4 regions of the Duganella paludis genome follow, and region 1 is predicted to be linked to each of the others. Evidence: predicted binding sites of a transcription regulator. Region 1 holds the regulator's gene; each other region holds the start of a gene.

Region 1 (7,886 bases):
CAGGCCGGCGCGCTCGGTGATCCAGGCCGCGCCCAGGGTCACCAGCAGCAGGTTGAGCATGAACAGTTCCTGCGAGCGGCGCTTGACCACGATGGTGAACCAGCCGCGCATCAGCTTGTGGCCGGCCGCCAGCAGCAGCGCCAGCACGATCACGGCCTTCAGGCCGGCCCAGGCCAGCGTTTCCATCAGCTTGTCCGGCGCTTCGCCCAGCGAGGGGATCAAAATCAGCAGCGGCACCACCGCCAGATCCTGGAACAGCAGGATGCCGATGATTTTGCGGCCATGCTCGCTTTCCAGCTCCAGCCGCTCGGTCAGCATCTTGACCACGATGGCGGTCGAGGACATGGCCAGCGCGCCGCCCAGCGCGAACGAGGCCTGCCAGCTGATGCGCAGCGCCGGCGGCAGCTGGGTGGCGATGGTCCAGCCAAATATCATGGTGGCGACGATAGTGAGTACTACCTGCGCCATGCCCAGCCCGAACACGATGCGGCTCATGGCCTTGAGTTTGGGCAGGGAAAATTCCAGGCCGATGGAGAACATCAGGAACACCACGCCGAATTCGGCCAGGCCGTGGGTGGTTTCGCTTTGCTCGGCCAGGCCCAGCGCGTGGGGGCCGATCAGGATGCCGACGGCCAGGTAGCCGAGCATCGGCGGCAGATGCATCATGCGGAAAGCGACCACGCCAAGCACGGCGCTGCCCAGCAGCAAGAGGGTGAGTTCCAGGGGTGAAAACGTCATTTCAACATCGCCAGTGAGTAAAGTTCGTTGTTTGTGGGGTGGCGAGCACGTTATGTTTTGACTGGCAAGTTTTTTGCTTTCTCAATTCGGCTATACTTGGGCATGAGTGTAACCCATGAAAAAACAATGCTGAAAGTTTTTGATGCAAAAACGGCACTGCGCCTTGCCCGCGACACCCTGCAAAACGAAGCAGATGCCATTCATGCCCTGAACGCCCGTCTGGAAAACGACGATAGCGTGGTGCAGGCCATCTCGCTGCTGCTCAATTGCAGCGGCCGCGTGGTGGTGTCCGGCATCGGCAAGTCCGGCCATATCGGCCGCAAGATCGCCGCCACCCTGGCTTCGACCGGCACGCCGGCGCTGTTCGTGCACCCGGCCGAAGCGGCCCACGGCGACCTCGGCATGGTCACCGCCGACGATGCCTTCATCGCCATTTCCTATTCCGGCGAGAGCGCGGAACTGATGACCATCCTGCCGGTCGTAAAACGCATGGGCAGCAAAGTCATTTCGATCACCGGCAAGCCAGGCTCCAGCCTGGCCACCATCGCCGACGTCCACCTGAACGTGGCCGTGGCCAAGGAGGCTTGCCCGATGAACCTGGCGCCGACCACCTCGACCACCGTCACGCTGGCGCTGGGCGACGCCCTGGCCGTGGCGCTGCTGGACCTGCGCGGCTTCAAGGAAGAAGATTTCGCCCGCTCGCACCCCGGTGGCGCGCTGGGCCGCCGCCTGCTGACCCACGTGCGCGACGTGATGCGCAGCGGCGACGCCGTGCCGAAGGTGCCGGCCGACGTCAAGCTGACCGACGCCCTGCTGGAAATCACCCAGAAGGGCATGGGCATGACCGCCATCGTCGATGCCGACGACAAGCCGATCGGCGTGTTCACCGACGGCGACCTGCGCCGCATGATCGAAAAGGTCCAGGATTTCAGCAAGGTCGTCATCAAGGACGTGATGCACGCCAATCCGCGCAGCATTTCGCCGGAGAAGCTGGCGGTCGACGCCGTGGCCGTGATGGAACAGTTCCGCATCAACCAGATGCTGGTGACCGATGCCGACGGCAAACTGGTCGGCGCGCTGCACATTCATGATCTGACCCGTGCCAAGGTGATTTGATGCTGACTTACGTGGAACGCGCCGCGCGCGTCAAGCTGATGATTTTCGACGTCGACGGCGTGCTCACCGACGGCAGCCTGCATTACGGCGCCGACGGCGAGGCCCTGAAGACCTTCAACGTGCAGGACGGCCTGGGCATCAAGCTGATCCAGGAAGCCGGCATCCAGACCGCCATCATCAGCGCGCGCACCTCGCCGCAGGTGATCAAGCGCGCGGCCGACCTGGGCATCAGCCATTTGCACCAGGGCGGCCACGACAAGCTGACGCCGTTCAACGCGTTGCTGGAAAAGACCGGCCTCACGGCCGAGCAGGTTGGTTTCATCGGCGACGACGTGGTCGATCTGCCGATTTTGTCGCGGGTCGGCTTCGCCGTCGCCGTGCCGAACGGCCGCAAGGAAGTGCTGGAGCGCGCCCACCACACCACCGTCGCCCATGGCGGGCGCGGCGCCGTCCGCGAGGTGTGCGAGCTGGTGCTGCACGCCCAGGGCCTGTACGAGCGCGTGATGGCGCAGTTCCTGGTTTGATGGGGGCAAACATGCGTAAGAGAACAGCACACCGCTGGCAGCTGACCATGATCATCATGGTCGGCGTGTTTGTGGCCGCCGGCAGTTTCTGGCTGGTGCAGGTGGTCAACCAGTCCGGGCAGGAGGCGCAGGCCGACCGCTTCCGCGACGAGCCGGACTACATCATCGACCGCTTCAGCACGGTACGCATGAACAAGGAAGGCCAGCCTTCCTACATTATTTCCGGCGACAAGCTGACCCATCGCCCGATCGATGATTCTTCGCTGATCGACAAGCCCTTCGTACACGGCCTGTCGAGCGGCCAGCCGCCGATGGATATCCATGCGCAGACCGCGTATGTCGATCAGGGCAATACGCGCGTGCGGCTGAATGGTAATGTGGACGTGATGCGGCCGGCCACGCCGCAGGCGCAGGGACTGCGCTTGCAGACCAGCACGCTGACCGTGTACCCGGACGAAGAACGCATGGAAACCGATGCCAAGGTGGAGATGCAGGCCGGCCAGGCCACCGCCAGCGGCACCGGCATGAAAGCCAACAACGCCACCCGCCAGATCGCACTGGGCGGGCGCGGAACGATGACGATACCGCCACGCGCGGGACAATGAAGGAACGACACATGAACATGAAACGATTAATCCTGTCGGCGGCGCTGATGCTGCTGGCCTGCGTTGCGCAGGCCGAGAAGGCCGATTCCAGCAAGCCGACCCAGATCACCTTCGACCAGCTCGATGCCGATGACGTCAAGCAGGTCAAGACCTTCACCGGCAATGTGGTGCTGACGCGCGGCACGCTGCTGATGAAGTCGCCCAAGGCGGTGGTGACCGAAGATCCGGAAGGCTACCAGTTCGTGGTGCTGACCAGCGGCCCGGGCGTGCAAGCCACCTTCCGCCAGAAGATGGACGGCGTCGGCGACCAGTGGGTCGAAGGCCAGGCCGACCGCATCGAATACGACAACAAGACCGAGCTGGTGAAGCTGTACGCCAAGGCGCAGATCAAGAAACTGGAAGGCGGCAAGCCGGCCAGCCAGGTCGACGGCGAATTCATTTCCTACGACAGCCGCAAGGAATTCTTCGCCGTGAAGAATACCGCCACCGGCGAGAGCAAGCCGGGCGCCGGCCGCAGCACCATGGTGATCCAGCCGTCGACCAAGCTGGTCTCGCCTGCGACGCCGGCCGTACCGACCACGCAGCCTGCGCCGGGGAAATAAGATGGAAGCAAACTGCGGTAGCACCCTGATCGTCAAAGGCCTGCAAAAGACCTACGGCAAGCGCCAGGTGGTGCATGACGTGTCCCTGCAGGTCGAGTGCGGCGAAGTGGTGGGCCTGCTCGGCCCCAACGGCGCCGGCAAGACCACCTCGTTCTACATGATCGTCGGCCTGGTGCCGTCGGACGCCGGCAGCATCGACATCAGCGGCACCGACATCTCCTCGCTGCCGATCCACCGCCGCGCTTCGCTCGGCCTGTCCTACCTGCCACAGGAAGCGTCGGTGTTCCGCAAGCTGACCGTGGAAGAGAATATCCGCGCCGTCCTCGAAATTCAGAAAGTGGACGGCAAGCCTTTATCCAAGGCTGCCATTGATGAACGGCTGAATACCCTGTTGGCCGATTTGCAAATCGAAAAGCTGCGCGAGAACCAGGCGCTGTCGCTCTCCGGGGGCGAACGCCGCCGGGTGGAGATTGCGCGCGCCCTGGCCACCAATCCGCGCTTCGTGCTGCTCGATGAACCATTCGCCGGGGTCGACCCGATTGCCGTGATTGAGATCCAGCGCATCGTGCGCTTCCTCAAGGAACGCGGCATCGGCGTCCTCATTACCGATCACAATGTGCGCGAGACGCTGGGCATCTGCGACCGCGCATATATCATCAACCAGGGAACGGTGCTGGCCTCCGGCCGTCCGGACGACATCATCGCCAACGAATCGGTGCGTCGTGTCTACCTGGGTGAACATTTCCGCATGTAACCCTCAATGAAACAGTCTTTGCAACTGCGCACGTCGCAGCACTTAGCGTTGACGCCCCAGTTGCAGCAGTCGATCCGGCTGCTGCAACTGTCGACGCTGGAGCTGCACCAGGAACTCGAACAGCTGCTGACCGATAACCCGCTGCTGGAACGTCTCGACGATCCGCTCGACCACTCGCTGCGGCTGCTGTCCGATGGCGCCATCAACCAGCAGGCGCCGGTCGGCGAAGCGCCGCCCGAAGGTCCGCCCAACGAAGCACCGGCCGCCGAGGCCGACGCCTACGACGGCCCGGCCGCCGACACCGAGAGCACCACCGCCGAAGCCGATATGGACTGGGGCGACGCCGGCCGCAGCAAGAACAGCGACGACGAGGAATCGCGTCCGCAACTCGAAGCCCATCACTGCACGCTGCGCGAGCACCTGATGGAGCAGATGCGCGTGACGGTGCTGGAAATGCGCGACCGCGCGCTGGTCGAACTGATCATCGATGCGCTCGACGAGAACGGCTACCTGGAGGAAGCGTTGGAAGAAATCCACGCGCGCCTGCCGGAAGAACTGGAAGTCGAGATCGAGGAACTGCAGACGGCCCTGAGCCTGCTGCAAAGCTTCGATCCGATGGGCGTGGGCGCGCGCAACGCGTCCGAATGCCTGGCGCTGCAAATCAAGCGCTTGCCGGGCGTGCCGATGGTGACGCGGCGCATGGCGCTGGCCATCGTCGAGAACCACCTGACCTGGTTCGCGCAGCGCGATTTCAACAAGCTGAAAAAGACCCTGCTGTGCGACGATGAAGACTTGCGTGAAGCGCAGGCCGTGATCCGCCAGTGCAATCCGCATCCGGGCGCGGCCTTCGCGTCCGACGTGTCGGACTATGTGGTGCCGGACGTGATCGTGAAGAAATCGCGCAACGGCTGGCAGGTCAGCCTGAACAACGACGTCATGCCGCGCCTGCGCGTGAACGCCATGTACGCCAACTTGCTCAAGCAGGGCAAGGGCGAGGGCGCCATGGGCGCGCAATTGCAAGAGGCCAAGTGGCTGATCAAGAATATGCGCCAGCGCTTCGATACGATCCTGCGGGTGGCGCAAGCGATAGTAGAAAGACAAAAGAACTTTTTCTCGCATGGCGCGGTTGCCATGCGGCCCCTTGTGCTTCGCGAAATTGCTGATACACTGGGTTTACACGAGAGTACTATTTCTCGGGTAACAACTCAGAAATATATGCTGACCCCGCATGGCATGTTTGAGTTGAAATATTTCTTTGGTAGCCATGTCGCCACCGAAGCGGGGGGTGAAGCAAGTTCGACGGCGATACGTGCATTGATCGTGCAACTGACAGGAGCAGAAGACCCGAAAAATCCTTTATCCGACAGTAAGATTGCGGACATGCTGGGAGAACAAGGCATGGTGATTGCGCGGCGAACTGTTGCCAAATATCGCGAAGCTCTCAAAATCCCACCAGTCAGCCTCCGTAAATCTTTGTAGTTACTTGGTTCCTGCGCGCCCGGTAGCAAAGGGCACCGCACTAACCGTTAGAAGCGACATTATCTTTAGGAGTGTGTATGAATCTCACCATCAGTGGACATCATCTCGAAGTGACCTCGGCTATTCGCGAGTACGTGCAGAATAAACTGGAACGTGTCACCCGCCACTTTGATCAAGTGATTGATATTGCTGTCATCCTGACCGTAGATAACCTTAAAGAGAAAGATAAACGCCAGAAGGCTGAAATCAACCTGCGCATGTCGGGTAAAACCGTCTACGTGGAAAGCCTGTCGCAAGACCTGTACGCCGCCATCGATACCCTGATCGACAAGCTGGATCGGCAGGTCATGAAGTACAAGAACAAAGTTCAATCGCACGGGCACGATGCCATCAAGCATATCCCGGATAGCTACGAACCCGCTGCCGCCGCCCTATAACAACGGCCCCGGCACACCAAACGAAGGGCGCAAGAGGGCGCCCTTTTTTGCAATCGTGAAGTTAAACGTTTAACTTGCATTGGGAGTTCCATGAAATCATTGTGTACCGCAGCGGCACTGGCACTGGCATTGACATCGAATCTGGCCCACGCCTGCGAGGCGCCGCCGCCGGCGCGCAGCGACATCGACGCCAACAGCTACTACTCGGACAAGAACCATTCGGTGGTCGATCCCGTGCTGCGGGCGCGCAACATCGCCAACACCAAACCGATCGAGGATTTCCTGTCGCAGGTGGCGCGTGACGCCAACGCCGGCACGCGCGACGATGCCGCCTGCGCGTTGACCTGGCTGGCCGATTGGGCCGGCCAGAAAGCCATGCTGGGCACGATGTCGAGCGAGCAGGCCTATTACGTGCGCAAGTGGACCTTGAGCGGCATGGCGCTCAACTATGCGCGCATCAAGCAGCACGCCACGCCGGCACAGCGCGCGCAGATCGAGGGCTGGTTCAAGCAGCTGGCCGACGCCACCATGGCGCACTCGGACGCCAAGACGGGTGTGCGCAACAATCACTATTACTGGGAAGGGCTGGCCGTGACGGCGGTGGGCGGCGTGACCGGCGACACGCGTTACCTGCACTGGGGCCGCAAGGTGATCGAGCATGCGCTGGGCCAGATGGAGGCGGACGGTTCGCTGCCGGCCGAGATGGCGCGCGGTGTCAAGGCGCTGCACTATCAGGTGTATGCGGCCACGCCGCTGGTGTTCATCGCCTCCATCCTGGACGTGCGCGATGCGCGGCTGGATCAGCTGGTGGCGTTCACGGCGGCGGCATCGGCCGATCCGTCCGGCATCGCCAAACGCACCGGCTTCGAGCAGGAGCCGGTGGGCAGCCGCGAGGTCACCACGATTTACAACCGTCACCAGGGCAAGGCGCCGCCGCCGGCCGGCAAGGCGTTGTGGCAACCGCGCATGGGCGGTTCGCTGGACGTGCCCAATCCGCTGGAGCATCTGAAGTAGAATTGGAGGCATGAGCGAATACATCCACACCAGCATTAGCAACGGCACCGGCCTGATCGTCCTGGACCGGCCCAAGGCCCTCAACTCCCTGTCGCTGGACATGGTGCGGGCGATTACGCAGGCGCTGCTGGCTTGGCGTGATGACGCGGCGGTGGCCGCCGTGGTCATCCGTAGCGGCAGCGAGAAGGCCTTCTGCGCCGGCGGCGATATCCGCTTCTTCTACGACGCAGGCCGCGCCTCGCCGCAGGCCGGCAGCGCGCTGGTGGAGGATTTCTTCACCGAGGAGTACGCGCTCAACCATCTGGTGCATTTCTATCCCAAGCCCTATATCGCGCTGATGGACGGCGTGGTGATGGGCGGCGGCATGGGCATCGCGCAGGCGGGGCCTGGTGCGCGCGTGCGCATCGTCACCGACAAGACCAAGATGGCTATGCCGGAAGTGAACATCGGCCTGTTCCCGGACGTGGGCGGCAGTTATTTCCTGCCGCGCGCACCGGGTGCGCTGGGCTACTACCTGGGTGTCACCGGGGTCACCATCAACGCCGCCGACGCGCTGTATGCCGGCCTGGCCGACCACTACGCGCCGCTGGCGGACCGCGCGGCGCTCGACGCGCTGC
Region 2 (7,886 bases), 310 kb from region 1:
AGGGCCACCGCCGCCTCGACCGCATCGATGAAAGTCGCCGCCACCGGGAAGCCGGCTTGCTGCGTGATCTCCTGGAAGCAGGTCGGGCTGGTGACGTTTACCTCCGTTAAAAAATCACCAATCACGTCTAATCCTACCAGCAACAGGCCGCGTGCGGCCAATATCGGGCCGAGGGCGTTGGCGATTTCATAGTCGCGCTCGGTGAGCGGCTGGGCCACGCCGATGCCGCCGGCCGCCAGGTTGCCGCGCACTTCGCCGTTCTGCGGGATGCGCGCCAGCGCGTACGGCACCGGCTTGCCGCCGATCACCAGGATGCGCTTGTCGCCCTTGACGATGTCCGGGATGTAGCGCTGGACCATGATGGTTTCCTGGCCGTGGCGGGTCAGGGTTTCGATGATGGAGCCGAGGTTCATGCCGTCCGGCGTAACGCGGAAGATGCCGGCGCCGCCCATGCCGTCCAGCGGCTTGAGGATGATGTCGCCGTGCTGCTGCTGGAAGGCGCGGATGCGCGCTTCGTCGGCCGTCACCAGGGTCGGCGAGGTGAACTGGCTGAACTGGGTGATGGCCAGTTTTTCATTGTGGTCGCGGATCGCGGACGGCTTGTTGAACACCATGGCGCCCTGCTTTTCGGCCAGTTCCAGCAGGTAGGTGCCGTACACGTACTCCATGTCGAACGGCGGATCCTTGCGCTGGATGATGGCGTCGAATTCGCCGAGGTTGGTTTCGGCCGGCGCGCCGGCGCGGTACCAGTCGTTGCTGTCGCCGGTGAGGGTGACTGCGGCCACCTTGGCCGTCACCACGCCCTGCTCGACCGCCATGTCCTTCTGTTCGAAGGCGTAGACGGTGTGACCGCGCCGGCCGGCTTCCACCATCATGGCGTAGGTGGAGTCCTTGTAGGTCTTGAAGCTCGACAGCGGGTCGGCGAGGAAGGCGATTTTCATGAAGCGTCCAGTAGAGGTAATGATGGATTTTAGTACACTTCCGGATTCGGATCAGTGCGTTCCATTTCCAGCGAGGCCGCCAGCAGCGCCAGTCGCGCCACCACGCCATAGACGTAGAAGCGGTTCGGCGCCGCCGTGCCCGGCTTGGCCTTGAGGTCCGGCACCGCGTGCTGCTGGGCGAACGCCAGCGGCACGTACTGCGAGCCGGGTGCGTTGAGGTTCTGGTCGACGCCCTTTTCGGCGTGCACGCGGTAGAAGCCGCCCACCACGTAGCGGTCGATCATGTACACCACCGGCTCGGCCACCGCGCTGTCGATGCTCTCGAAGGTCGGCACGCCTTCCTGGATGATGAAGTCGGTCACTTCCTTGCCATCCTTGATGACAATCATCTTGTCGCGCTGGGCCTGGGTCAGGTCCTTGATCTCGCTGGAATCCTTGATGGTCAGGATGCTGGTGCCGTAGGTGCCGGCGTCGGGCTTGACGATCACGAACGGCTTGTGGTCCTTGATGCCGTATTCCTTGTACTTTTTCTTGATCTTGGCCAGCAGCGTGTCGACGTTGGCGGCCAGGCATTCGTAGCCTTCGCCGGTGCGGAAGTTGACGGCGTCGCACTTGGCGTGGAAGGGGTTGAGCATCCACGGGTCGACGCCGATCAGCTTGCCGAACTTTTTCACCACTTCATCGTAGGCGTTCAGGTGGTTGCTCTTGCGGCGCAGCGCCCAGCCGGCGTGCAGCGGCGGCAGCAGGCTTTGCTCGTGGATGTTTTGCAGGATGTCGGGGATGCCGGCCGACAGGTCGTTGTTGAGCAAAATCGTGCACGGATCGAAGTCCTTGAGGCCGACGCGGCGGCCGTTGGGCGAGCGCACCAGCGGTTCGACCACCAGCATATTGCCGTCCGGCAGAGGCAGCGGGGTCGGCTGGGTGACTTCCGGCGACAGCGAGCCGAGACGCACGTGCAGGCCGGTCTGGCGGAAGATCTGCATCAGGCGGGCGACGTTTTGCCAGTAGGTCGGGTGGCGCTGGGTGATTTCCGGGATCAGCAGCAGGTTGCGGGCGTCAGGACAATACTTGTCGATCGCGGCCATGGCGGCCTGCACCGACAGCGGCAGCATTTCGGTGGCCAGCATGTTGAAGCCGCCGGGGAACAGATTGGTGTCCACCGGCGCCAGCTTGTAGCCGGCGTTCCGCATATCGACCGAGCAATAAAACGGCGGGGTGTGTTCCTGCCATTCGAGGCGGAACCAGCGCTCGATGGCGGGGGTGGCGGCCAGGATTTTTTCTTCCAGGTCGAGCAGGGGTCCGCTCAGGGCCGTGACGAGGTGGGGAACCATGTGTACATCCTTATTACCGTGCGGACTATGCCAAATGAGGGCGAATCCCCTATTTTAAAGGCAGGCAATAAAAAAAGCGCCCCGGGGGGCGCTTTTCGGATGCAACGTTGTTAATTAGGAATTAGATTAAGCGTGGTAGGCCGACTCGCCGTGGGTGGTGATGTCCAGGCCTTCGCGCTCTTCTTCTTCCGGTACGCGCAGGCCGATGACGATGTCGACCAGCTTGTAGGCGATGACCGAGACCACGGCCGACCACAGGATGGTGACGCCGACGCCGGTCGCCTGCACCATCACTTGCGCAGCGATCGAGTAGTCAGGCGATGCCTTGTTGGCAACGTAGTCGAAGATGCCCTGGCCGCCCAGCGACGGTGCAGCGAACACACCGGTCAGGATCGCGCCCAGGATGCCGCCGACGCCGTGCACGCCGAATACGTCCAGCGAGTCGTCCGCGCCCAGCAGGCGTTTCAGACCGTTCACGCCCCACAGGCAGATTACGCCGGCCAGCAGGCCGATGATCAGGGCGCCCATCGGGCCGACGAAGCCGCAGGCCGGGGTGATGGCCACCAGGCCAGCCACTGCGCCCGAAGCGCCGCCCAGCATCGATGGTTTGCCTTTGAAGATCCATTCAGCGAAGACCCAGGCCACGGTCGCGGCAGCGGTCGCCAGCAGGGTGTTGATGAAGGCCAGGCCAGCGATGTCGCCCGCTTCCAGCGACGAACCGGCGTTGAAACCGAACCAGCCGACCCACAGCAGCGACGCGCCGATCATGGTCATGGTCACCGAGTGCGGCGCCATCGATTCGCGGCCGTAGCCGACGCGTTTGCCGATCATGAAGGCGCCCACCAGGCCGGCCACTGCGGCGTTGATGTGCACCACGGTGCCGCCGGCGAAGTCCAGCGCGCCTTTTTGGAACAGGAAGCCGGCTTTGGCGGTTTCGGTGGCCAGGGTGGCGGCATCCTTGATCGCGTCAGGGCCGGTCCAGAACCAGACCATGTGGGCCATCGGCAGGTAGGCGAAGGTGAACCAGATCACGATGAAGGCCAGCACGGCGGTGAACTTGGCGCGCTCGGCGAAGGCGCCGATGATCAGGCCGCAGGTGATCGCCGCGAACGTGCCCTGGAAGGCCACGAACACGAACTCCGGAATCACCACGCCCTTGCTGAAGGTGGCGGCGTAGGCGAACGCGCCCTTGGCCGGATCCCAGATGTTGTTCAGGAAGGTGCGGTCATGCAGGTTGCCGAAGAAGGCATTGCCTTCGGTGAAAGCCAGCGAGTAACCGTAGATGCACCACAGCACGATGATCAGGGCGAACACCATGAACACTTGCATCAGGATCGACAGCATGTTCTTGGAGCGGACCAGGCCGCCGTAGAACAGCGCCAGGCCGGGTATCGTCATCAGGATTACCAGCAGGGTCGAGACCATCATCCAGGCGGTGTCGCCCTTTTGCGGTGTCGGCGCAGGCGCGGCGGGCGCGGCTTCGGCTGGCGCGGCGGCAGCTGGAGCGGCGGCGGCCGGGGCGGCGGCAGGCGCTTCAGGAGCAGCGGCGGCTGGCGCGGTGGCAGCAGCGGCTGGGGCTTCCGCCGGCTTGGCGTCTTGGGCGTACACAGGTGCGGCCAGCGCAAACAGGATGGATACCCCAGCTAGCAAGCTTGTTATAGTTTTCTTCATTCTCATCGTCCTCTTAGAGAGCTTCGTTGCCGGTTTCACCGGTACGAATGCGGATCACTTGTTCCAGGTTGTACACGAAGATCTTGCCGTCGCCGATCTTGCCGGTGCGGGCGGCGCCTTCGATCGCTTCGATCGCCTGCTCGACGATGGAGTCGTCCACGGCCGCTTCGATCTTGGTCTTGGGCAGGAAGTCGACGACATACTCGGCACCGCGATACAGCTCGGTGTGGCCCTTCTGACGGCCGAAGCCTTTGACTTCGGTCACGGTGATGCCCTGCACGTTAATCGCCGAGAGCGCTTCACGCACCTCGTCAAGCTTGAACGGCTTGATAATGGCGGTAATCATTTTCATACTGGCCTCGCTTAGAAGATTTTGGAAATGGTCAGGACGGCGCCGGTTTTACCCAGGTCTTTCCCTTTTCCGGTGTAGGCATTCGTGTTTGCAGAGACCGCCGCCAAGGAAACACTCACTACGCCGAAATCTTTGGTGACGCCGATCTTGTAATCGTTGTAGCTGGCGGCGTCGTTGTTCTTCACGTTCTGGCGACCCAGGTGCAGGTTGATGACGTAGCCATCGGCCACTTCCTGGTTGATCTGGGCGTCGATATAGCCCGAGTTCTTGCTGTCGGCGAAGCCGAACAGGTTGGTGGTCGAGCGCGAGTATTTGAGCGAGAACGGGCCGGCGCTGAGCTGGCCGTACAATTCGAAGGTGTTGGCGCTTGGGCTCAGCTTGTTCGACGGGTAGTAGTAGTACAGGCCGCCGACGTCGTAGCTGATGACATCGCTGATGGCGCCGCGCTTGCCGGCGTAGATGTCCCATTCGACCGAGCCGTCGCCGCCGCCGTCCTTGACCCACTTGATGTTGGTCAGCCAGGTGCCGGCGTAGAAGCCGGTCGGGTTGTTCACGTAATCCGCGCCGCCTTGCAGGGCTGGCTTCAGGCGAGTTTGCGAGATACCGCGGTAACGGTAATCGCTGACGAAGGCAACGTTGTAGCTGACTTCGTTATCGGGTTTGGCTTCAGGAGCGGGTGCCGCTTCCTGGGCCTGCGCCATGGACGCGAATGCTAAGGTCAACGCAGCGATCAGGGTAAGGTTCTTGGCCATTTTCATAATTGTTTTCCTAGAGTTGAACTTCATTAGCAGTTGCGGTTTAAAATTCTGTCATAGCCTTCTTTAGCAGAATGTGTGCCAGCTAATGTTGTCCGGCCGTCAGGTGCCGTATCATGGTTGACAACGGGCGGCATCGCCCCAAAGTGAGAATCGTCACGAGCGTGAAGAGGGATTTCGGCGGTTTCGCACCAGATTAACGCCGACTCGCACCGTAATGGTGCAATGATGGACTAACCAGATCAAGGAATATTATGGATAAGAACAATTTTTTCAACGATTTGCAAAACAAGATCAGCCAAGCCATCGAAAACTCACCAGCAAAGGACATTGAGAAGAACGTCAAGTCCATGATGACGCAGGGTTTCGCCAAACTGGACCTGGTGACGCGCGAGGAATTCGACATCCAGACCCAGGTTCTGGCCAAGACCCGCGCCAAGCTGGAAGCGCTGGAAACCCGCCTGGCCGAGCTGGAAGGCAAGATTAACCAATAAGCAAATCAGTCGAGGCGGCGGCGGGCACGCTGCCTGCGTTCCAGCGCCGGACGGCGCGGATTAGCCTGGTCGCCAGTACGCCAGTCACTGGCGCGCATCCACAGTTCGGTATAGTGGCGCTTGATCCAGACATCACGCCAGGCGTTGCGCACGCCGCCGCAAACCTCGTTGGCCCAGCCTCGCGGCGTGACGATTTTCCCTTCGGCGATCAGCAGGTCGCCTTCCACCTGGGCGTAGCGGCAAACGCGCGCGTGGGTGATGCGCAGGCGGGTGCCGTGCGGCAAGAATAGCTGTTTCCATTGATAGCCACGTTCGACTGGTCGGCCAGTATTGCGGGCCAGCCATTCCTTGATGGCGATGGTGGCAATATCGCCCGGCGCGCGCAAGTCGCGCTGCGTCCATAGCGCATCGCACAGTTCCATATATACCCTTGGGTGCACCTCCACGGCAAATGCCTCGTTTGTACTCATTTTGCCTCCCCGAATGCCTCGTTTGTTACATTTAGACCGCTGCCTCAGAGGGAAGTTCGAGACACGCCTTATAAAACGAGGCTTTTTGCGAGGCAAAACGAGACAAAACGAGGCATTTACTCTGAAGGAGCACCGCTACCCCCTACGCCAATCAAGATGCGGGAATTCATACGCCGCGTTTGACCTGCCGCAAAGGGGCGCGGCCGCACAGGGGCTACGCTGGCGACTGGTCCCTCCTCCATCTGTTCCTTTGTCCAGCCATGTCACTCGCCGTACTCAAAAGCCGCGCCCTGGCCGGCATGGAGGCGCAGGAAGTCAGCGTCGAAGTGCACTTGGCGAACGGCTTGCCGGCCTTCACCATCGTCGGCCTGGCCGATACGGAAGTGAAGGAAGCCAAGGACCGCGTGCGCGCCGCCATCCAGAACGGCGGCTTCGAATTCCCCGCCCAACGCATCACCGTCAACCTGGCGCCGGCCGACCTGCCCAAGGAGTCCGGCCGCTTCGACCTGCCGATCGCGCTCGGCATCCTGGCCGCCTCAAAACAAATCCCCTCGCGCCGCCTGCATCAATACGAGTTTGCCGGCGAGCTGTCCCTGTCCGGCGAACTGCGGCCGATACGCGGCGCGCTGGCGATGTCGCTGGCGACGCGGCGCGACGGCGGCTGCCTGGCCTTCATCCTGCCGCTGGCCAATGCCGACGAAGCGGCGCTGGTCTCCAGCGCCGCCATCTACCCGGCCCACTCGCTGCTGCAGGTGTGCCACCACTTCTCCGGCAAGTCGGTCGAGACCATGCTGTCGCGCCACGAAGCGGCGCCGCTGGCTGCAGCCCCCGAGTATCCAGACTTCGCCGACGTCAAGGGACAGGTGATGGTCAAGCGCGCGCTGGAGGTGGCGGCGGCCGGCACCCATTCGATCCTGCTGGTCGGCCCGCCCGGCTCGGGCAAGACCATGCTGGCCTCGCGCTTTGCCGGCCTGCTGCCGGAAATGAGCGATGAAGAGGCGCTGGAAGCGGCGGCCGTGCAGTCGCTGACCGGCAGTTTCCGCATCGAGCACTGGAAGCAGCGGCCGTTCCGCGCGCCGCACCACACCTCCTCCGGCGCCGCGCTGGTCGGCGGCGGCAGCGTGCCGCGTCCCGGCGAGATTTCCCTGGCCCATCGCGGCGTGCTGTTCCTGGATGAATTGCCGGAGTTCGACCGGCGCGTGCTCGACGTGCTGCGCGAGCCGATGGAGTCGGGCCGCATCACCATCTCGCGCGCGGCGCGCCAAGCCGACTTTCCCGCGCACTTCCAATTGATCGCCGCCATGAACCCCTGCCCTTGCGGCTACTTCGGCCACCAGAGCGTCGGCTGCCGCTGCTCGCCGGACGTGCGGCTGCGCTACGTCAACCGCATCTCCGGCCCGCTGCTGGACCGGATCGACATTCAGATGGAAGTCGGCTCGATGCATCCCGACATCCTGGCCGCCGGGGCCGACGGCGAGCCGTCCGCCGTGATCGCCGCCCGCGTGCAAGCGGCGGCCAACCGGCAACTCCTACGCCAGGGCAAGCGCAACCAATACCTGACCCCGCGCGAAATCGACCACCACTGCAAGCTCGACCGGCCGAGCAAGGCCAAGCTCAAACACAGCATGGAACAGTTCAAATGGTCGGGCCGCGCCTACCACCGCATCCTGCGCGTGGCCCGCACCATCGCCGACCTGGCCGGCGCCACCAGCATCGCGCTGCCGCACATCAAGGAAGCGATCCAGTACCGCCGCGCGCTCGCCGAATAAACTGCACCAATATAAAGTCATCAACATACCAAGTCCGGTGCGCTTGCTGATATATTGCTTTGAGTTATAGACGCCAGGACCACCATGACCCGCTTGCCCCTCC
Region 3 (7,886 bases), 2.6 Mb from region 1:
CACCGCGTGGCTGCAAGACGGCTCCGGTTTCTTCTACAGCCGCTACGACGCGCCGCAGGAAGCCACCAAGCTGGCCGACGTCAACTACTTCCAGAAGCTGTACTTCCACAAACTGGGCACGCCGCAAAGCGCGGACGTGCTGGTGTACGACCGTCCGGACCACAAGGACTGGGGCTTCAGCGCCGAAGTCACGCAGGACGGCCGCTTCCTGGTCATCAGCGCTTCGCAAGGCACGGAGAACAAGAACCGCGTGTTTTACAAGGACTTGAGCAAGAAGGATGCGAAAGTGGTCGGCTTGCTGGAAGACTTCGACGCCGCCTATGATTTCGTCGGCAACGACGGCCCGGTCTTCCTGTTCCGCACCGAGCGCAATGCGCCGCGCGGCCGCATCGTCAGCATCGACACCCGCAAGCCGGGTGTGCTGAACTGGAAGCAGATCGTCCCGGAGAGCAGCAGCACCATGGTCTCGGCGTCGCTGGTGAACAACCAGCTGATCGTCGATTACCTGAGCGACGCGCACAGCCTGGTCAAGGTCTACGACCTGAAAGGCAAGGCCCTGCACGACATCGAACTGCCGGGCCTGGGCACGGCCAGTGGCTTCAGCGGCAAGCGCGCGGATACCGAAACCTTCTACGCCTACACCAGCTTCACCAGCCCGACCATCATCTACCGCCACGACCTGAAGGCCAACAAGAGCAGCGTGTACCGCCAGCCGAAAGTGGACTTCGATCCTAGCGCGTTTGAAACCCGCCAGGAATTCTTCACCTCGCGCGACGGCACCAAGGTGCCGATGTTCATCGTCGCCAAGAAGGGCCTGAAGCTCGATGGCAGCAACCCGACCTACCTGTACGGCTACGGCGGTTTCAATGTCTCGCTGACGCCGGCCTTCTCGGTGGCCAACCTGGCGTGGCTGGAAATGGGCGGCGTGTACGTGATGGCCAATCTGCGCGGCGGCGGCGAGTACGGCGAATCGTGGCACGCGGCCGGCACCAAGCTGCAGAAGCAGAACGTGTTCGACGACTTCATCGGCGCGGCCGAATGGCTGGTGGCGCACAAGGTGACGTCGCCTGCCAAGCTGGCCATCGGCGGCGGCAGCAACGGCGGCCTGCTGGTCGGCGCGGCCATGACGCAGCGCCCGGAGCTGTTCGCGGCGGCGATTCCGCAAGTGGGCGTGATGGACATGCTGCGCTTCCATAAATTCACCATCGGCTGGGCCTGGACTTCGGACTACGGTTCGTCCGACAACGCCGACGAGTTCAAGGCGCTGGTCAAGTACTCGCCGTTGCACAACCTGAAGAAGGGCGCGTGCTACCCGGCCACCATGATCACCACCGCCGATCACGACGACCGCGTGGTGCCGGCCCACAGCTTCAAGTTCGCCGCCACCGCGCAGGCCGACCAGGTCCAGGGCGGTGCGCCTATCCTGATCCGCATCGACAGCAAGGCGGGCCACGGCGCCGGCAAGCCGACCACCAAGCAGATCGAGGAAGTGGCCGACCGCTGGGGCTTCCTGAGCCGCGCGCTGCAAATGGACGGCGGCGACGCCGCCAAAGCAGCAGGCCAGCCATGATGCGCGCGCCGACCGCTGCACCGCTGCTGCTCGCACTTTTGATGTCCGGCGCCGCACCGGTGGCGCTGGCCGCCGGCGCGGATCAGCCAACGCCGGCCGCGCCCACGCCGCCCATCAAGCAGATCGCTGACGCCACGCGCGGCCTGCAATCGCAGCCGGGCTTTATCGACGTCTGGCGCGATACGGACAAGGGCAGGGTGTTGCTGTCGGTCGGCGCGCTGGATCAACCGTTCCTGCTGGCGAGTTCCTTGCCGTATGCGCTGGGTTCCAACGACGTGGGCCTGGACCGCGCGCAGTCCGGCGAAATGCGCATGGTCCATTTTGAAAAACACGGCAACAAGCTGTTCCTGGTGCAGGAGAACACCAACTACGTCGCCAACTCCGCCGACCGCGACGAGCGCGCGGCCGTGCGCGAGTCGTTCTCCAACTCGGTGCTGTGGTCGGGCGAGATCATCGCCGGCGACAAGGAGCGCCAGTTGGTGGACTTCTCCAGCTTCCTGCTGGCCGACCGCCACGGCATCGCCGCGCGGCTGGCCGCCACCAAGCAGGGCCAGTACGCCGTCGATCCATCGCGCAGCGCGGTGCTGGCGGCCGAAGCCAAGGCCTTTCCGGACAATGTGGAACTGGAGGCGCTGCTGACCTTCGCCGGTCCGGGACAGGCCGAATTCGTGCGCCAGGTGGGAGCCGATCCGGCCAGCCTGTCGATGCGCCAGCGTATCAGCATGGTGCGCCTGCCGGCCTTCGACGCCGCCAGCGGCTGGCAGCCGCGCGCCTATCATCCGTACTCCGGCGGCTTCGACACCAGCTACTACGACTTCGCCACGCCGCTCGCCAGCAGCATCGACGTGCACTGGCAGGTGCGCCACAAGCTGGAAAAGACCGACCCATCGGCCGCCGTCAGCACGGTGAAGAAACCGATCGTCTACTACGTGGACCGGGGCGCACCGGAGCCGGTGCGCTCGGCGCTGATCCAGGGCGCGTCGTGGTGGGCCGGCGCCTTCGAGAAGGCCGGCTACAAGGATGCCTACCGCGTCGAACTGCTGCCGGAAGGCGTGGACGCACTGGACATCCGCTACAACGTCATCAGCTGGGTGCATCGCGCCACGCGCGGCTGGTCCTACGGAAATGCGTTGAGCGATCCGCGCACCGGCCAGATCCTGCGCGGCGCCGTTACGCTCGGTTCGCAGCGTGTGCGCCAGGACATCCTGATCGCCGAAGCGCTGCTGGCTCCTTACGGCAAAGCCGGCGCCACCGACAAGCACAAGCTGGCGGAGCAAATGGCGCTGGCGCGCTTGCGTCAGCTGTCGGCGCACGAAGTCGGCCACACGCTGGGCTTCGCGCATAACTTCGCCGCCAGTCGCATCGGCACGGGCAACGGCTCGGTGATGGATTATCCGCATCCCATCCTCAAGTTGAATGCGCAGGGCGAGGTTGACCTGAACAACGCCTACGGCGTTGGCGTCGGTCCGTGGGACGACTACATCGTCAACTACATCTACGGCGATTTCGGCGGCGGCGCGCAGGAGCAGGCCGCGCTGGCCAAGCTGCGCGGCGAGGCGCGCGCGGCCGGCATGCTGTATTCCAGCGACCAGGACGACCGCACGCCGGGCGCCAGCCATCCGGACGGCCTGCTGTGGGACTTCGGCCCGGATACGCTGAAGACCTGGGACCAGCTGGGCGCAGTGCGCCAGCGCGCCCTGCAAACCTTCTCGGTCGATGTGTTGCCGGACGCGCGCCAGATCGGCGAGCTGGAAGCGCGCCTGGTGCCGGTCTACCTGTTGCAGCGTTATCAGGGCGAAGCGGTGGCGCGCCTGATCGGCGGCGGCGACTTCGATTACACCAGCGCCGGCGACGTCAAGGCGGGCATCGCCAAGGCCGGCGTCAAAGCCACGCCGGCCGACGTGCAGCGTCAGGCGCTGAACCGCCTGACCGACAGCCTGCGCGCCGAATACCTCGCCTTGCCGGCCAACGTGCTCGATATCCTGACGCCGCCGGCATCCGGTTATGGCCGCAGCCGCGAGTACTTCGAGACGCGCATGGAATCGGTGTTCGACGCCTTCTCGATCGCCGAAGCGGGCGCCGCGCAAACCGCCGGCTTCCTGCTGGACGCCGCGCGCATCAACCGCCTGGCGTGGCAGCACGCGCGCGATGCCAAACAACCGGGCGTGCAGGAAGCGCTGACGCAGCTGCTGCAGAAAACCTGGAAGCGCGATGCCGTGCCGGCCTCAGTGATCGGCGGCGAGGCGGTGCAACTGGCGGCCAACTGGGTAGTGGCCGACAGCCTGCTCAACCTGCTGGACGGCGGCAAGCTGCATCCGCAGGTGGCGGCCGAAGTGCGGCAGTCCGCGCGCGAGCTGGCGCAGTGGCTGCAAAAGAATCCGGGCAAGAGTGTGACCGCCGACAGCCGCAAGCAAGCGGCCGAGTTGATCGCTTCCTACCTGGCCGATCCGCGCAGCGTCAAGCTGCGTGGCGCACCTCCGGTGCCGCCCGGCGCACCAATTTAGCGCCTCAAATTGGTGCGTCTGTGGCGATGGCCGTCGGACGCACCACTGACGCACCAACATGAAACTACATTAAAATCAGCAACTTAAGATTTTGCACCAAATTGGAACGGAAATTGCTTTCCATGTTAGTTCTTTATTTGATGTGCTTTATTTTGGGGAGTGATTTTGATGTCTGGACACAAAGACGGCGCGGATGCCTTGTTCATCCTGCTCGGCGCCATCATGATTTTGGCGATGCATGCGGGTTTTGCTTTCCTTGAATTAGGCACGGTACGTAAAAAGAACCAGGTCAACGCGTTGGTGAAAATTCTGGTGGATTTTGCCGTTTCCACCATTGCCTATTTCTTCGTCGGCTACAGCATCGCCTACGGCATCAATTTCTTCTCCTCGGCCGACGTACTGGCCGCCAAAAACGGCTATGAGCTGGTCAAGTTCTTCTTCCTGCTGACCTTTGCGGCCGCCATCCCGGCCATCATTTCGGGCGGCATCGCCGAGCGGGCCAAGTTCCATCCGCAGACCGTGGCCACCGCCTTGCTGGTCGGCCTGGTCTATCCCTTCTTTGAAGGCATCGTCTGGAACAACCGTTTCGGCGTGCAGGAATGGCTGGCGCAAGCCTTCGGCGCCGGCTTCCACGACTTTGCCGGTTCGGTGGTGGTGCACGCGGTGGGTGGCTGGATCGCGTTGCCGGCGGTACTGCTGCTGGGCGCGCGGCGTGGCCGCTACATGAAGAACGGCGCCATCGCCGCCCATCCGCCATCGTCGATTCCATTCCTGGCGCTGGGCGCATGGATTCTGACGGTGGGCTGGTTCGGCTTCAACGTCATGAGCGCGCAGGCGCTGGACAAGATGAACGGCCTGGTGGCGGTCAATTCGCTGATGGCGATGGTGGGCGGCACGCTGGTGGCGCTGATGATGGGCAAGAACGACCCCGGCTTCGCCTACAACGGCCCGCTGGCGGGCCTGGTGGCGGTGTGCGCCGGGTCGGACCTGATGCATCCGCTGGGCGCGCTGGTGACGGGCGGCTTGGCCGGCGCCATCTTCGTCTGGATGTTCACCCTGGCGCAAAACAAATGGAAGATCGACGATGTGCTGGGCGTCTGGCCGTTGCACGGCCTGTGCGGCGCCTGGGGCGGCATTGCCGCCGGCATCTTCGGCCACAAGGAGTTGGGGGGCGTGGGCGGCGTATCGCTGCTGTCGCAATTGGTGGGCACGGCGATGGGCATCACGGTCGCCCTGATCGGCGGTTACGCCGTCTACGGCCTGCTGAAAGCCACCATGGGCCTGCGCCTCGACCCGGAAGAGGAATTCCAGGGCGCCGACCTGTCCATTCATCGCATCAGCTCCACGCCTGAGCGCGAGGCGAACTGGTAAATCTTAACGGTGTATCACCACCAGCACGGCTTTCGCTTCCGTTTTGCCAACATTGCGTATGATGTGCTGCTGGTCGCCTGGGTAGCGCGCCGTGCTGCCCAGCTTGACCTTCTTCTTGCTGGTTCCCACTTCCACTTCCACTGAGCCGTGCAACAGCGTCAGGTGCTCCTGCGCGCCCGGATCGTGTCCCTGCGAGGCCAGTTCGCCGCCCGGCGACAGCGTCAATTCATACCACTCATATTTACTTGCCAGCTCCAGCGGCCCCAGGATGCGCAGCACATAGCCCGCATGCAGGCCGGGCAGGGTGGGGATTTCGTGCGCCTCGATCACCCGGATGGTCTCGGTCTGGCGCTCGCCGGTGGCCAGCAATTCGCCGATCTGCACGCCCAGGGCGTTGGCTAAACGCCACGTGATGGCGATGGTCGGATTCGCCTTTTCGCGCTCGATTTGCGATAGCATGGATTTGGAAACGCCGGCGATGCGCGACAAATCCTCCAGGGTCAGGCCACGGGCCAGGCGCAGTCGCTGCAGCGCGGCGCCGACTTCTGGTGGCGCATTGTTGGGTACAGGTGTTTTCATTGTTTGGGTTGCGGAGTTCACTGGATCGCTATAAAATTCAATATATCGAATTTGAATTCGACATAACGAATTTCGCATAAGGTGGCGGAATCGTATCACATACAAGGACCATCATGAGCAATCAACAACAAACCTTCTACAGCGGCCTCCAGCAAACCCTGGATCAACTGCGTGAACAGGGCCTGTACAAGCCGGAGCGCGTACTGGCGTCCCGTCAGGGCGCGGAAGTGGTGAGCGAAGATGGTCGAATGCTGATTAATATGTGCGCCAACAACTACCTGGGCCTGTCGGGCGAGGAATGGGTGGCGCAGGCCTCGATCGACGCCACCGAAAAATACGGCTACGGCCTGTCGTCGGTGCGCTTCATCTGCGGCACCCAGACCGTGCACAAGCAACTGGAGCAGGCCATCTCCAAGTTCCTCGGCACCGAAGACACCATCCTGTACGCGGCGGCTTTCGACGCCAACGGCGGCGTGTTCGAGCCGCTGTTCGACGAGAACGACGCCATCATCTCCGATGCGCTGAACCACGCGTCGATCATCGACGGCATCCGCCTGTGCAAGGCCGCGCGCTTCCGCTATGCCCACAACGACATGGCCGACCTGGAGAAGCAACTGGAGGCCGCCGCCGACAAACGCCACAAGATCATCGTCACCGATGGCGTGTTCTCGATGGACGGCACCATCGCCCAACTGGACAAAATCGTTGAACTGGCCGAGAAGTACGGCGCGCTGGTGATGATCGACGAATGCCACGCCTCCGGCTTCATGGGCCAGACCGGCCGCGGCACGCACGAGCACCACAACGTGGTCGGCAAGATCGACATCATCACCGGCACGCTGGGCAAGGCCCTGGGCGGCGCCATGGGCGGCTTCACCTCCGGCCGCAAGGAAGTGATCGAGATGCTGCGTCAGAAGTCGCGTCCCTATCTGTTCTCCAACACGCTGGCGCCATCGATCGCCGGCGCCTCGCTGGCGGTGCTGCAGCAACTGTCGCTGTCGACCGAGCTGCGCGACCGCCTGCATGAAAACACCGCCTTCTTCCGCAAGGAGATCGAGCGTATCGGCTTCACCATCAAGCCGGGTACGCACCCTGTTGTTCCTGTCATGTTGTTCGATGCGCCGGTGGCGCAGAAGTTCGCCGCCCGCATGTATGAACTGGGCGTGCTGCTTAGTGGTTTCTTCTACCCGGTGGTGCCGATGGGCCAGGCGCGCGTGCGCGTCCAGCTGTCCGCCGCACACACCCGCGCGCAGCTGGAGACCGTGCTCAAGGCATTCGAACAAGCCGGCCGCGAACTCGGCCTGCTGAAGAACTAAAACATGAAAATCGTCAGGAACAATCAAATGGAACAACAAAAAATTCTGGTCATCGGCGCCAACGGCCAAATCGGCAGCGAACTGGTGGAAGCATTGGCCGCGCAGCACGGTGCGCAAAACGTCATCGCCAGCGATGTCAGCCCGACCAACCTGTATAACGCCGCCCGCTACACCACGCTCAATGTGCTCGACAAGCAGGCCTTGTCCACGCTGGTGACCGACGAAGGCATCACCCAGGTGTACCAGCTGGCGGCCATGCTGTCGGCCACCGGCGAAGCGGCGCCGCTGAAGGCCTGGAGCCTGAACATGGACGGCCTGCTGAACATCTTGGAAGTGGCGCGCGAGCGCGGCGTCATCGGCAAGCCGCTGAAGGTGTTTTGGCCTTCGTCGATCGCGGCCTTCGGCCCGAACACGCCGGCCGTCGATACGCCGCAGCTGACGGTGATGGACCCGACCACCATCTACGGCATCAGCAAGCTGGCCGGCGAGCGCCTGTGCGAATACTATTTCCTGAAATACGGCGTCGACGTGCGTTCGATCCGCTAC
Region 4 (7,886 bases), 1.2 Mb from region 1:
CTGGATCACGCGTGCGCTCGATGGCGCAAAGTTCAATATTTCAGGATTGACCAGATCATCGATCAGCACCACGTCCGCGCGTTCGATGGCCCGCACGGCCTTTAAGGTCAACAGTTCCAGGTCGCCGGGACCGGCGCCCACCAAGGTTACGCTGCCCATATTTACCCCGCTGCGGCCAGTGCGGCCGCCACCATTTCGTCTATCTCGCCGCTGATGGAGGACAGCACGCCCGCCACCACCGAGAACTCCTTGCCCGCCTGCCCGGCCCTCGCCGCCACGATACGCGCGTTGAACGCCACCATGCGCGCCTGGCGGTTAATGGTTTCGATATCCGTAATCACGCCGCGCAGCTGCTTCTTCATCAGGCGCGCATGCAACTTGGACTGCTCTTCGTAGATGCCGGTGATCTGGTTCAGGATCGCCAGCGTGGGCGTGGTGATGCGCACCAGCTCCGCCAGCAGCTCACCGCTGTCGCGGGCATTCTGCGCGATGGCCCTCAGGGTGCGCTCGGCCAGGTCGGCAAAGGCGGTGATCTCGCGGTCGCCCTGCAACTTGCCGAAGTAGGCCTGCTCCAGCTCCGGGCAGAACACGCCCGGCAGGCCATCTCCATCGGTCAGCAGCGACTTGTGCGCGCCACGGAACAGCGTCAGCGTCTCCTGCGCTATCGCCGCCGCGCCTTCCTGCTGCTGCGATGCCAGCACGGCGTACAGCACCAGCCGCTGCGAGGTGAAGCGGCGACGCCCGGACAAGTTGATCAGGGCGCCGAAGACTTCTCCCGGCAATGGTTTGCCGGCATGGGAGCCGGTGGCTGGTGGCATGGGCGCGTGCATGTGCATCGTTGTTTCTCCTTTATTTAAGCGGCCTTCACGGGATGCGCCTGTTTCCGGTACAGGAATTCCAGCACCGCCGTGCGGTATTCCATGTACTTCGCATCCGACGCCAGCGCCACGCGGTCGCGTGGACGCTCCAGCTGCACATCGACGATTTCGCCGATGGTGGCGGCCGGGCCGTTGGTCATCATGACGATGCGGTCCGACAGCAGCACCGCTTCATCGACATCGTGCGTCACCATCACCACGGTGGACTTGGTGGCGGCGACGATTTTCAGCAGTTCATCCTGCAGGTGGGCGCGGGTCAGCGCGTCCAGCGCGCCGAAGGGTTCATCCATCAGCAGCACTTTCGGCTCCATGGCCAGCGCGCGGGCGATGCCGACGCGCTGCTTCATGCCGCCCGAGATTTCATGCGGGCGCTTGGCTTCGGCGGCCGTCAGGCCCACCAGCGCCAGCGCCGCCATGGTGCGCTCCTTCAGCTGCGCTTTCGATTCAACCTTGCCGAACACGCGCTCCACGCCGAGATACACGTTCTCGTAGCAGGTCAGCCACGGTAGCAGCGAATGGTTCTGGAACACCACCGAGCGCTCCGGCGACGGCCCGGCGATCTCGCGGTTGGCGCACAACAGCACGCCGTCGCTAGGCTTCAGCAGGCCGGCAATCAGGTTGAGCAGCGTAGACTTGCCGCAGCCCGAGTGGCCGATCAGGGTGATGAATTCACCCTTGCGCACCGTCAGGTCGATTTCACGCAGCGCGTGGAAGATGCCCTTCTTGGTGTGGAACACCATCTCCACGCCTTCGATATCGATGAATTTGGATTCGTCCATGATCGCGCTCCTTAGTTCGACACTTGTTCGTAGGTGAATGCACGGGCCAGCGCCATCAGCGCCTGCTCCAGCAGCAAGCCAACCAAGCCGATGGCCACGATGGCGATGATGATGTGCGGTACATTCAGGTTGTTCCACTCGTCCCACACCCAGAAGCCGATGCCCACGCCGCCGGTCAGCATCTCGGCCGCGACGATCACCAGCCACGCGGTGCCGATCGACAGGCGCACGCCGGTCAGGATGTACGGCAGGGCCGATGGCAACAGGATCTTGGTCAGCACCTTCCACTCCGACAGGTTGAGCACACGCGCCACGTTCATGTAATCCTGCGGCACGCGCTGCACGCCAACGGCGGTGTTGATGATCATCGGCCAGATCGAGCAGATGAAGATCGACCAGATGGCAGCAGGGTTGGCCGACTTGAACACCAGCAGGCCGATAGGCAGCCAGGCCAATGGCGACACCGGCTTCAGCAAACTGATGATCGGGCCGAACATGGCGCCGACGAACTGCACGCGGCCGATCAGGAAGCCCAGCGGAATGCCCACCAGCGCGGCCAGGCCGAAGCCCACGCCGACGCGCTGCAGGGACGCCAGCAGGTTCCAGCCGATGCCCTGGTCGTTCGGGCTGTTGCGGTAGAACGGATCGGCGAACAGCTTGATCGCTTCCTGCAGCGTGACCAGCGGCGTCGGGAAAGAGCTGTTGTTCACGGTGATCAGCTGCCACACCAGCACCAGCAAGGCGGCACCCACCAGCGGCGCGACGATTTTCATGGCGGTGGCGGAGACTTGCTGGCGCACGCGCGCAGTGCCGTTGGCGGCCAGCGGGCGGCGTGGACGGCGCGCTGAGGAAGCAGCAGCAGGAGCAGCAGATGTACCGGCAACCGTCACCGGTTCTGCACTATCAGGTTTAAGCATGGCGTTCATGGCATCCTCCTGTCATCAGGCTTTGATCTTGAACGAGGCGGCGAACGCTTTCGGGTTCTTGCCGTCCCAAACGGAACCGTCCATCAATTTCGAAGTACGCAGAGGGCTCTTAGGTACAGGCGTTTTGGTCATGGTGGCCGCATCCTTGTACAGGTCGATCTGGTTGACCGAGGTCGCCACGGCAAGGTAATCCGGATCGTCCTTCAGCAGGCCCCAGCGGCGGTGCTGGGTCATGAACCACATGCCGTCCGACAGGTAAGGGAAGTTGACCGCGCCATCGTTGTAGAACTTCATGTGGTTCGGATCGTCCCAGGTCTTGCCCAGGCCATTCTGGTAGCGGCCCATGATGCGCTGGTCGATCGCATCCTTGCTGGTGTTGACGTAGGACTTGTCGGCGATGGTTTCAGCCATCTTGTTCTTGTTGGCCAGCGAGGAGTCGATCCATTTGCCGGCGTCGAGAATCGCGGCCATCATGGCGCGGCATGTGTTCGGATATTTTTTCGCGAATTCCAGCGTGGAGCCCAGCACCTTCTCCGGGTGATCCTTCCAGATGTCCTGGGTGGTGGTGGCGGTGATGCCGACGCCGTCCATGATGGCGCGGTGGCCCCACGGCTCGCCCACGCAGAAGCCGTCCATATTCCCGACGCGCATATTGGCCACCATCTGCGGCGGCGGCACGGTGATGACCTTGGCGTCCTTCATCGGATTGATGCCGTTGGCGGCCAGCCAGTAGTACAGCCACATCGCGTGGGTGCCGGTCGGGAAGGTCTGTGCGAAGGTGTATTCGCGTTTGTCGGTGTTCATCAGCTTGGCCAGCGAGGCGCCGTCGACCGCGCCCTTGTCGGCCACTTTCTTGGACAGGGTGATCGCCTGGCCGTTGTTATTGAGGCTCATCAGCACGGCCATGTCCTTCTTCTGGCCGCCGATGCCCATCTGCACGCCGTACAGCAGGCCATACAGCACATGGGCCGCATCGAGATCGCCATTGGCCAGCTTGTCGCGCACGCCGGCCCAGGAGGCTTCCTTGCTCAGCACGAACTTGACGCCGTATTTCTTGTCGAAGCCCAGCACCGAGGCCATGACCACGGAGGCGCAGTCGGTCAGCGGAATGAAGCCGATCTTGATTTCTTCCTTCTCCGGCTTATCCGAACCCGCTGCCCACACGCCACCCGTCGACAAACCCAACATGCTTCCTCCCGCTACAAGACCTGCACCATGAATCAATTTTCTACGCGTCGCATTCACCTCTTCCGTCTTGGGTGGCAGCGCGCTCTTCGTATCAAGCTTCTTGTAATTCATGGCTATCCCTTCTTGTAGTCGTCAATAACTATCGGCCAAAAAAAACGCCTACCCTCACGAAAACATTCATGATTGGGTAGACGTCGTTGTCTGGTGGGCCCCACCGCCGTTGGCAGGGCACAGCCGCGCATCTTTGCGCTTGACTACAGCTATGCAATGTCCGTGCCAGCGAGTTTACAGAGGGAAAGGGTGGTGGCGGGATGGCATTTGCCCAAAAAAAATGCACCGCAATTGCGCGGTGCATCATTTTGGGTGGGCGTTTTCAGCCCAGCAGGTCTTCCACGTCCAGAATGCGCTGGGCCACTTCGGACAGCTTGAGGTTCTTGCTCATGGCCATGGAGCGCAGCTTCTGGTAGGCCTGTTCCTCGGTGAAGCGCTGGCGCTCCATCAGCAGGCCCTTGGCGCGCTCGATGACCTTGCGTTCGGCCAGCTTGCTCTTGGTGTCGCTCAGCTCCTCCAGCAGCTTCTGCTCGCGCTTGAATTGCGCCAGCGCCACCTGCAGCACCGGCTTGATGCGCTCGCCCTGCAGGCCGGCCACGATATAGGCCGACACGCCAGCCTCGACCGCCGCTTCCATGCTCTCCGGGTCCTGATCCTCGGTGAACATGACGATGGGACGGCGTTCGTCGCGAGTGGCGATGACGATATGTTCGAGCACGTCGCGCGCGTCCGACTCGGCATCGACGATGATCATATCTGGTTGCAGCTGGCCGATACGCTCGGGCAGGTACATATCAGGCGGCAGCGAGGCGATGATGTCGTAGCCCGCTTCCAGCAGCCCGATACGCAGTACCCGCTCACGCTCGGCCTGTGCATGCAGCGCTTCGTCATCCTCGTCATGGATGACGGTGTTGACGACAACGATACGCAGATTGGGCATGGCCGGCTTACGCATGGGAGTGGGTTATGACCTTGCTGCAAGCAAGAATCAAACCAGTATTTTGAATGTGCATGCGCAGATTCTACGGCACAAAGGCCGGATTCTGCCAGACATCATCTCAGCGTTGCATGCCCCAACGGCGTATGGTGAACGTTTCCAGTGGTCGGAATACCACGTTTTCCACCAGCAGGCCGATCAGGATCACAGCGGCCAGACCGGCGAATACCTTGTCGGTGTAGAGCTCATTGCGGTTCTGGAAGATGTACCAACCGAGACCGCCCTGCCCGGCCGTGGTGCCGAACACCAGTTCGGCCGCGATCAGCGTGCGCCAGGCAAAGGCCCAGCCGATCTTCAACCCGGAGAGGATGGACGGCAGCGCGGCCGGCACCAGAATGTGCAGCACGAAGCGCAGGCCGCCCAGGCCGTAGTTGCGGCCGGCCATGCGCAAAGTCTCGGGGACTGATTGGAAGCCGGCGTAGGCGCCCAGCGCCAGCGGCCACAGCACGGCGTGCACGATCACGAACAGCAGGCTGGCCTTGCCCAGGCCGAACCACAGCAGCGCCAGCGGCAGCAGGGCGATGGCGGGCAGCGGATTGAACATGGCGGTCAGCGTTTCCAGCAGGTCGCGGCCGATGCGGGTGGAGGCGGCCAGCGCGGTCAGGGCGAAGGCGGCGGCGATGCCGGCCAGGTAGCCTTGCAGCAGCACGCTGAGCGAGACGCGCACGCGGTCCAGCAGCTCGCCGCTGATGATGCCTTGCGCGAAGGCCTGCGCGGTTTGCAGGAAGGTCGGCAGCAGCAGGTCGTTGTCCTGCCAACGGGCCACGGCTTCCCACAGCACGGCCAGCAGGATGAGGATGATGGTTTTGCGCAGCCAGCTTTGCTGCCAGACACGCTGCGCCAGCGGCAAGGCGGGATCGGCAGCGCGCAGCGTGGGCGGCGCGACGGTATATTCGCGCTCCTGGCGGATCGGCGGATCGAGGACCAGGCTCATAGCACGTCGTCCTCGCGCAAGCGGGGCCCCATAGAACGCGTGGCCGCATGCCGTGCATGGGCTCCCGCGTGCGCGAGAGCGACGGCGGGGGCGTCAGAAAACAACAATCCATGGATGCGCTGCGTGGCCGCCTGAAACTCCGCACCGCCGGCGCTGGCCAGATCAAACTGATGGCTATTCAACTCCGCCCTCACTTGCCCCGGATGCGGCGACAGCAGCAGTATGCGATTCCCCACCACCAGCGCCTCCTCGATCGAATGCGTCACGAACAACAACGTAAAGCGCAGCTCTTCCCACAAGCGTCCCAGCTCCTCCTGCATCTTGCGCCGCGTGAGCGCATCGAGTGCGGCGAACGGCTCGTCCATCAACAGCACCTCCGGCTGCATGGCCAGCGCGCGGGCGATCGCCACGCGCTGCTTCATGCCACCCGACAGCGTGTGCGGATGCGCGTTCTCAAAGCCGTCCAAGCCAACCTTGGCGATCCAGTGCATGGCCCGCTCGGCCGCTTCATGCTTGCTCACGCGCTTGGTCATCAGCAGCGGGAACATCACATTCTCTTTCACCGTCTTCCACGGCGGCAGCTGGTCGAATTCCTGAAACACCACAATGCGATCCGGCCCCGGCCCGCGCACCGGCGCACCGTTGATCGAAATGCTGCCCGCCGCCGGCTTGATGAATCCCGCCGCTGCCTTCAGCAACGAAGACTTGCCACAGCCCGAAGGCCCCAGCAACACAAAGCGGTCGCCGCGATACACATCGAAGCTGACGTTGTGCGTGGCGCGCGTGCCGCCGTATTCCAGGCTCACGCCTTCGGCGCGCAGCAGCGGCGCGATGCCGCCGGTAGGGCTGACGACCTGCAGGCTCATGATCCGTTCGCGATCACAGGATCTTCAAAGAAGTATTCGCGCCAGCTGACCGGCTGCTTCTTGATGGCGCCCACGCGGTGCAGGAACTGCGACAGGCCAAAGGTATTCTGCGGCGCCACGCTGAAGTTCACCTGCGGGTTCTTGATGATCTTCAAAAGCAGATCGCGATCAACCTTGCTCTTGCTGATGCGCAGATAGGTATCGGCCGCCCCTTCGGGATTCTTGGCGACGTACTGCGCCGCCTCCGCCAACGCGGCGGTAAAGGCGCGATAGGTTTTCGGATTCTCGTTGCGGAACTTCTCGGTGGCGTACAACACGGTGGCCGAACTCGGGCCGCCCAGCACATCGTAGGAATTGAGCACGATGTGCGCGTTCGGATTGCCGGCCAGCTCCTGCTCCTGGAACGGCGGATTGCCGAAGTGGCCGTTGATCTCCGTACCGCCTGCAATGACGGCGGCCGCCGCATCCGGATGCGGCAGCGTCTGGGTAAATTTATCGAGGCGCGCAAACTCCTTGTCGCCCCACTGCTTGGCCGCCGCGTACTGCAGGATGCGCGACTGCACCGACACCGTCACCGCCGGCAGCGCAATGCGGTCTTTCTCGGTCAGATCGGCGATGGACTTCACTTTCGGATTGGTGCTCACCAGGTAGTAAGGGAAGCTACCCAGCGACGCCACTCCCTTCACATTCTGCTTGCCGTTGGTGCGGTCCCAGATGGTCAGCAGCGGGCCGACGCCAGCGCCGGCGATATCGATGGCGCCCGACAGCAGCGCATCATTCACGGCCGAACCACCGGACAGTTGCAAGCGCTCCACGCTGATATCGACGCCGAGCTTCTTGCCCTGCTTTTCAATCAGCTGCTGGTCCTGCGCCACGTTCAGCAGCAGGTACACCACGCCGAACTGCTCGGCGATGCGGATGCGTCCCTCGGCCTGCGCAGCAGGTGCGGCAAAGGCGAAGCTCAGGGCGAGAACGGCGGCGGTCAATCTGAACATGGTTTTCCTAGGTAGATTAGAAAGGCACATCGCCTTCGATGGTGGTGCGATACAGCTTGCGGCGCAGATGGTCGGGCGTGCCGCCGGCCAGATGCATCAGCGAGCGGTTATCCCAGAACACCAGGTCATGCGGCGCCCAGCGATGGCGGTACACATGCTCCGGCTTGACGCTATGCGCGAACAGCTCGGCCAGCAGCGTGCGGCTCTCGTCTTCCGGCAGGCCGACAATGCGGGTGGTGAAATGCTCGCTCACGAACAGCGCCTTGCGGCCC

What was found. The regulator sigma-54, encoded in region 1, starts transcription at its own class of promoters, with help from an activator protein. The targets are predictions, from matches to a motif close to TGGCANGNAANCTGCTTT.
Region 2: ACXZ1M_RS17325 (TorF family putative porin) is a predicted target of sigma-54. The motif match lies at 5,117-5,134, and genes of this name have one in related genera.
Region 3: ACXZ1M_RS27250 (ammonium transporter) is a predicted target of sigma-54. The motif match lies at 4,177-4,194, and genes of this name have one in related genera.
Region 4: ACXZ1M_RS10655 (ANTAR domain-containing response regulator) is a predicted target of sigma-54. The motif match lies at 4,801-4,818, and genes of this name have one in related genera.

The regions. Positions count from the first base shown of each region.
Region 1 is NZ_CM136922.1:3,605,542-3,613,427, forward strand. It holds gene ACXZ1M_RS16000 (cation:proton antiporter domain-containing protein) at 1-738, opposite strand, end outside; gene ACXZ1M_RS16005 (KpsF/GutQ family sugar-phosphate isomerase) at 865-1,854, shown strand; gene ACXZ1M_RS16010 (KdsC family phosphatase) at 1,854-2,378, shown strand; gene lptC (LPS export ABC transporter periplasmic protein LptC) at 2,390-2,983, shown strand; gene lptA (lipopolysaccharide transport periplasmic protein LptA) at 3,001-3,585, shown strand; gene lptB (LPS export ABC transporter ATP-binding protein) at 3,587-4,339, shown strand; gene ACXZ1M_RS16030 (RNA polymerase factor sigma-54) at 4,346-5,818, shown strand; gene hpf (ribosome hibernation-promoting factor, HPF/YfiA family) at 5,896-6,255, shown strand; gene ACXZ1M_RS16040 (alginate lyase family protein) at 6,346-7,269, shown strand; gene ACXZ1M_RS16045 (enoyl-CoA hydratase/isomerase family protein) at 7,280-7,886, shown strand, end outside.
Region 2 is NZ_CM136922.1:3,920,538-3,928,423, reverse strand. It holds gene gshB (glutathione synthase) at 1-941, opposite strand, end outside; gene gshA (glutamate--cysteine ligase) at 971-2,272, opposite strand; gene ACXZ1M_RS17335 (ammonium transporter) at 2,399-3,943, opposite strand; gene ACXZ1M_RS17330 (P-II family nitrogen regulator) at 3,957-4,295, opposite strand; gene ACXZ1M_RS17325 (TorF family putative porin) at 4,307-5,053, opposite strand; gene ACXZ1M_RS17320 (accessory factor UbiK family protein) at 5,305-5,544, shown strand; gene ACXZ1M_RS17315 (hypothetical protein) at 5,550-6,014, opposite strand; gene ACXZ1M_RS17310 (YifB family Mg chelatase-like AAA ATPase) at 6,275-7,783, shown strand; gene ACXZ1M_RS17305 (M1 family metallopeptidase) at 7,868-7,886, shown strand, end outside.
Region 3 is NZ_CM136922.1:6,176,529-6,184,414, forward strand. It holds gene ACXZ1M_RS27240 (prolyl oligopeptidase family serine peptidase) at 1-1,570, shown strand, start outside; gene ACXZ1M_RS27245 (zinc-dependent metalloprotease) at 1,567-4,074, shown strand; gene ACXZ1M_RS27250 (ammonium transporter) at 4,243-5,445, shown strand; gene ACXZ1M_RS27255 (helix-turn-helix domain-containing protein) at 5,449-6,024, opposite strand; gene kbl (glycine C-acetyltransferase) at 6,138-7,340, shown strand; gene ACXZ1M_RS27265 (NAD-dependent epimerase/dehydratase family protein) at 7,368-7,886, shown strand, end outside.
Region 4 is NZ_CM136922.1:2,364,827-2,372,712, forward strand. It holds gene cobA (uroporphyrinogen-III C-methyltransferase) at 1-159, opposite strand, end outside; gene ACXZ1M_RS10635 (methyl-accepting chemotaxis protein) at 162-836, opposite strand; gene ACXZ1M_RS10640 (ABC transporter ATP-binding protein) at 854-1,657, opposite strand; gene ntrB (nitrate ABC transporter permease) at 1,669-2,583, opposite strand; gene ACXZ1M_RS10650 (CmpA/NrtA family ABC transporter substrate-binding protein) at 2,599-3,771, opposite strand; gene ACXZ1M_RS10655 (ANTAR domain-containing response regulator) at 4,145-4,762, opposite strand; gene ACXZ1M_RS10660 (ABC transporter permease) at 4,881-5,753, opposite strand; gene ACXZ1M_RS10665 (ABC transporter ATP-binding protein) at 5,750-6,619, opposite strand; gene ACXZ1M_RS10670 (ABC transporter substrate-binding protein) at 6,616-7,614, opposite strand; gene ACXZ1M_RS10675 (TauD/TfdA dioxygenase family protein) at 7,631-7,886, opposite strand, start outside.